2 regions of the Sphingorhabdus sp. M41 genome follow, and region 1 is predicted to be linked to the other one. Evidence: predicted binding sites of a transcription regulator. Region 1 holds the regulator's gene; the other holds the start of a gene.
What was found. Region 1 encodes LexA, which represses DNA repair genes until DNA is damaged. Its sites were predicted from a motif close to GTTCCNCNCTTGTTCT; they were not measured.
Positions count from the first base shown of each region.

Region 2: a site for LexA is predicted at 1,863-1,878, ahead of uvrA (excinuclease ABC subunit UvrA). Genes of this name have one in related genera too.

Region 1 covers NZ_CP014545.1:1,300,698-1,303,808, forward strand. The annotation lists gene AZE99_RS06230 (ComEC/Rec2 family competence protein) at 1-1,361, shown strand, start outside; gene lexA (transcriptional repressor LexA) at 1,355-2,047, opposite strand; gene AZE99_RS06240 (GGDEF domain-containing protein) at 2,246-3,111, opposite strand, start outside.
Region 2 covers NZ_CP014545.1:2,755,064-2,758,174, forward strand. The annotation lists gene AZE99_RS13045 (hypothetical protein) at 1-178, shown strand, start outside; gene AZE99_RS13050 (hypothetical protein) at 339-1,358, shown strand; gene AZE99_RS13055 (hypothetical protein) at 1,368-1,664, shown strand; gene uvrA (excinuclease ABC subunit UvrA) at 1,948-3,111, shown strand, end outside.

The sequences.
Region 1 (3,111 bases):
GCAGCGGGCTGGCGCATCTGCTCTCGATCAGCGGGCTGCATGTCACTGCGGTTGTCGGGGCGATTTATCTGATGGTGCTCAAAAGTCTCGCTCTCTCACCGACACTGGCGCTGCGCTTTCGGTTACCGGTCGTGGCGGCCGGATGCGCGGCGCTGGCGGCGGTCGCCTATACCTTGTTGACCGGAGCGCAGGTGCCGACGATTCGGGCCTGTGTCGCGGCCTTGCTGGTGCTGGTGGCGCTGATGATGGGGCGCAGCGCGATCACCTTGCGGATGGTCGCTGCCGGCGCGCTCTTCGTGTTGATTTTCTGGCCCGAATCGCTGGTGGGACCGAGCTTTCAGCTCAGCTTCGCGGCGGTTACCGCGATCATTGCGTTGCACGAGCATCCGCAGATTAAGGCGCTGGTCATGCTGCGCGAGGAAAATCTGTTGCGCCGCGCCGGACGTTTTATTTTTGCGCTGTTCCTTACCGGGCTGGTGGTGGAAATCGCGCTGATGCCGATCGCGCTCTATCATTTTCACAAGGCGGGGCTTTATGGCGCATTGGCCAATATCGTCGCTATCCCGCTGACAACATTCGTGATCATGCCGCTGGAGGCGCTGGCTCTGGTGCTGGACAGCGTGGGTCTTGGCGCGCCGGTCTGGTGGCTCTGCGAGCAGGCGCTGAGCAGCCTGATCGGGCTTGCCCATTTTGTCTCGAGTAGACCCGGCGCGGTGACGATGTCGCCGACTATGCCGGTGCTCGCGTTCGGATTGGTGCTGCTTGGCGGGCTGTGGCTTTGTCTGTGGCGAGAACGCTGGCGTTATCTGGGGGCGATTCCGGCGATGATCGGAGCGCTGTTGATCGCCAACACCCGCGCGCCCGATATCTATATCACCGGCGACGGCCGCCATGTCGGCATTCGCAACGATCAGGGCGAGCTGGCGATGTTGCGCACACGCAGCGGTGATTTCATTCGCGACATTATCCGGGAAAATGCCGGAGTAGAAGGGGAATCGCAGGCGCTGGAAGACTGGACGAATGCCGATTGCAATGCTGACAGCTGTCTGGTCACTTTGCGCACGGACGGACGTGACTGGCATATATTGGCGACCCGCAGCTCGCATTATATTTCCGCTCTGGCTCTGTCCGCAGCCTGTCGCCGCGCCGATATCGTCGTCAGTGATCGGTGGCTGCCGGCAAGTTGCCAGCCGCGCTGGCTGAAGGCTGACCGCAACCTGCTGTCACAGGTCGGCGGCATGACCATCGATCTGGAAAGGCAGAAAATATCCACCGCGCTCGGCTGGACCGGCAGGCATATATGGACCCGCTATCGCTCCGTCAGGAATGGTGGTAACGACAGCGGCAGGCCGGATCAGTAGCGGCGCAGCAATCCGGCCATCTTGCCCTGGATGCGCACTTCGCCTTCGCCATAAATCTGCGGCTCATAGGCGGCATTGGCGGGATCGAGGCGGATGCTCCGGCCATCCTTGCGGAGATATTTCAGCGTCGCTTCTTCCTCGTGGATCAGCGCCACAACAATCTCGCCATCGCGCGCGACTTCGGTTTTCTGGATCAGCGCATAATCGCCATCGAGGATACCCGCGTCGATCATCGAATCACCGGATACTTCCAGCGCATAATGCTCGCCGGGGCCGAGCAGGGCGGCAGGAACGCTGAGCGCCGACTGGCCTTCCATCGCCTCGATCGGCGCGCCGGCGGCGATGCGGCCGTGCAGCGGGATTTCCAGGACATCATTATTGGCAGCCGGAGCAGGATTGGAAATGACTTCGCGCACCGGCGTTTCCGGGTGCAGCGAGACAACATTTGATGGGGCCGCTTCCTGCACGCCACCTTCCGGCAGTTTCAACACTTCCAGCGCCCGCGCCCGGTTGGGCAGGCGGCGGATGAAGTGCCGCTCCTCGAGCGCGCTGATCAATCGGTGAATGCCGGACTTGGACTTGAGCCCCAGCGCTTCCTTCATTTCCTCGAACGAGGGGGAAACGCCGCTATCCTTGAGTTTTTCATCAATGAAGCAGAGGAGTTCATGTTGCTTTTGCGTGAGCATGTCCAGTGTCCTGTTCTGGGAACGAATAAAGAACAATTAAGAAACAAAACGGGGGAAGTCAAGCGGGAAAGCACACAGGGTCCGGGCTGTTGAAGCGCGACGGCAATCCTTGCAGCGACAGCGCGGGGAGCGCGAGGACATATTATGTATGCATAGCCTGCCAAGCAGGTTGTCGAGCAGTGTCCAGCGGACTATTGATCAGCCCAATGCGCGCTTAAACCTGATTTGTTCTGATTTTAGTGGGGGCTCGGGCTCTTTCAGAGGGCGTTCCGCTTTCAGATTGCGTTCTTCGGCATTCTCGACACGGTTCCGGCCGCTCGACTTGGCCCTGTAGAGCGCAGCATCGGTTCGCGCGAACAACTGCTCATATGTCTCCCCATTACGGGCTGTGGCCACGCCAAAACTCGCAGTCAGACGGACATCGTTGCTCAGGCCGGAATGCTCGAGACTTTCGAATGCCCGCCGGATTCGGTCGGCCGACTGCTCTGCAGCGTTATTCGGGCAATTCCAGATGGCGATGCAGAACTCCTCTCCGCCGATTCGGCCGGCCGTGTCACATCCACGCACCATGTTTCCGATGAGTTTGCCAATGCCCGCGATCGCCTGGTCGCCCGCCTGGTGCCCCCAAATGTCGTTCACTTTCTTGAAGTGGTCGATATCGACTACCACCAGGCTCAGTGGCAGTCCCTCCGTCTGCGCACGTGGGAGAAGATTTCGCATCGACTCTTCAAACGCACCCCGGTTGCACAGCCCGCTGAGCGCATCACGCTCACTGCTTTCCCGCAGCGAAGTCGTCCATTCGGCGATTGTCGCACCGATCAGAACCGTGGCGGTGGTCACGCCTTTCACTCCGAGAACAAGCCCGATTAGGGAATAATAGATCGAGTCCCGATAGACCTCGGCCGGAATCGCCTGCTCAAACAACAGGGTCAAGGTTGGTCTTAAGAGGAAATCGGCAGCATGAAACGCCATGACCGCGATGATCGCAACATCGAACACTTTGCGGCGCCGCGCGGTGAGGAGCGTCGTCACGCCCATGGCGAACATGACACCGTAGCCCATAT
Region 2 (3,111 bases), 1.5 Mb from region 1:
AGCGTTCGGCTTTTCCGCGGGTTTGCTCGCCTATGTATACGCCATGATCCACCTCGGCACGGCCAAGGGCTGGAACCGCAAATTTTTCAATGACATGAAGAGCAAGCGTTCACCGGAAATGGTCAGGTTTTTTGAGCGGTATCGGGAGGCTTTTCGGCGGGTTTCTAGCAAAAAATAATCTCCGTCCCACCGTGAGCACCATCACGCGCACCACAATCTATCCTGCCTTATCTCCATCCCTCATCAAGCGGCGATATTTTGAGGATAGGTAATATTGTGTTACCAATTACGAAACCAAAAAATGGTCGCTATCGGAAACAATGGATTGGGGGCAGTCTATGAAGCGGCTATTGCATTCTACTATTTTAAGAACACCTGTTTTGGCAGTCGCGCTTGGCGCGGTTGGTTTGAGTGGGTGTGCGACCATGAGGGGTGCGCCGATCAATGTACTGGATGAGTCTAACGCCGCCCTCATAGCGGCACCTGACAAATCCCTGACTACTAGAGAGGAAATCATCACTCACTATGTAGGGATCGATAACGATGATCGAAAACGGGAGTTTCGCAACCGCGTCGTTGACCATTATATGGGTCAAATCGACAAACAATATGAAAAATACTCAACGCGACTGTTTTCTGAAGGAATAGAGCTGGCCCTTGGCTTCGATGCTGCAATTATCGGACTGGCTTCAACCGCATCTCTGTTCGAGGAAGTGGCGGACGATTTAGCGACCGTCATATCTGGTTTTGCCGGACTAAGGTCCGCCATAGACAAAAACCTCTATTTTGATCGAACTCTTCCAGCACTGATCGTCACGATGGACGCCGGACGAACAAGAGTTGAAACCGAGATCATTGCGAAGAAGCAGCAATCCGCGGCTGACTACACCATTGAGGCTGCCATTCGCGACTTGCGACGTTACCAGCATGTTGGGACATTGATGAGGGCTGTAACGCGGGTTACCGAGACGGCCAGCCAAGAACTTGCAGCCGCGGAAACGGATCGAATGAATATCGTGGAATACAAGTGCGAGCCAAATGCTGTGCTACGCCCGAAGCTTATCTCGATCCAAAAGCTAATCGGACCAACTATAAAAGCAGCCGAGTCCGGCAGGACACCTGCGGAAAAGCGTGCAGGTCGTGAAGGACTAGCCAAGCTTGCGGAGCCGTTTGGCATCTCTGTGCCACCCGGGTTTGCCTTCGCCGGGACGCAAGAGGACATCGACAAAATCTCCCTTGCGATGGCATCGGCCATGATCGGTAGCGGTGCGGAACGTAATTTCTGCACAGCAGCCGAGATTGAAGCTCTCGAGAAAGAGCTCGCGAAACTCGGATTCTCAACCCCCATACAACCATAGGAGTTCAATATGCAGGTCACGGTCCCGCATGATGCCAATCTCACACTCGAGAAGCTAGAAGAGCGAATTAACGATGTCGAATCCCGAATCGGGCGGATTGTCGATCTTCAGGCCGTCGATGTCGAGGAAGACGGAGAATCAAATCTTCAAACTTTTTCTGCCCACCTTCTTTGGAATCCACCGCCCGATGTTGTGATTTTAAAAAGAGAAGGAGAGGCGGCACCGGACGGCAAAGAACTTGTCATTGCGGGCACGGCCTTTATCGAAGGCGTAGAGGGCAAGGCGGTAATTAAAGTTTATCGCTAGCCCTTTTATTTCAGCGACTCAGGCTGGATAAAAACCAATTCAATATAAGTCGTGAAAACGAGGCAAGCTTGGTGAGGTTCGTCATAACTGTACACACGCACCTTGCCAAATGATCGGCCAAGAAGGGTGCCCGCTTTACACGCTATCGCTAGAGATGAATCATGTTCGGGTCGTTCCGGATATCTCCCCCTTGAAAACAGAACAAACATTGAACATATAGCGCGGACCACCCTGTCCTTTTGGCCCGCTGGACTCTCTCCGGCATCTTCTGCAAAGCACGCTCATGAGTCTGACCCACATCAAAGTAAAAGGCGCCCGCGAGCATAATCTCAAGGGCGTGGATATCGAGCTTCCGCGCGAAAAGCTGATCGTGATCACCGGCCTGTCCGGCTCCGGCAAATCGAGCCTTGCGTTCGATACCATCTATGCCGAGGGGCAGCGACGCTATGTCGAGAGCCTCAGCGCTTACGCGCGCCAGTTTCTCGAGATGATGCAGAAGCCCGATGTCGAGCATATCGAGGGCCTGTCGCCGGCGATCTCGATCGAGCAGAAAACCACGAGCCGCAATCCGCGCTCGACCGTCGCCACCGTGACCGAGATTTACGACTATATGCGGCTGCTCTGGGCGCGGACCGGAATCCCCTATTCGCCCGCGACCGGCCTGCCGATCACCGCTCAAACGGTGTCCCAGATGGTCGACCGGGTGATGACCCTGCCCGAAAAGACCCGCTTCTTCCTGCTCGCGCCCGTGGTCCGTGGCCGCAAGGGCGAGTATCGCAAGGAATTGCTCGAGTGGCAGAAGGCCGGCTTTACCCGGGTGCGGGTCGATGGCGAATTTTACGATATCGAGGAAACACCGAAGCTCGACAAGAAATACAAGCATGACATCGAGGTGGTGGTCGACCGTCTCGTGGTGCGCGAAGGCATGGAGCAAAGGCTGGCCGACAGTTTCGAGACCGCGTTGCGGCTGGCGGACGGGCTGGCGTTTGTGGATTTGGCTGATGGTACGGTTGAGGAGGCGCTCGCCAATCGTACTTCGACAAGCTCAGCACGAACGGAGAGTGAAGACGATAGTGCGGGAACGAAACCCATTCGTCCTGAGCCTGTCGAAGGACCCGGCGTCGCAGAAGCACAAACACCGTTCGTGTCGAGCGTAGTCGAGACACGCCTCTCGACTACGCTCGAGGCGAACGGACAGAATCCGAATTCCCCGCAAGGCAAGATGAAAGGCACCGGCCTCCCGCCGAACCGCATCGTCTTTTCTGAACGCTTCGCCTGCCCGGTCAGCGGCTTCACCATCGAGGAAATCGCGCCGCGGCTGTTCTCGTTCAACGCCCCGCAAGGCGCCTGCCCGTCCTGCGACGGCCTCGGCGAGAAGCTCCATTTCGATACGCAGCTGATTGTCCCCAATCCGGCGCTGAGCATCAAGAAGGGCGCGGTCGTGCCC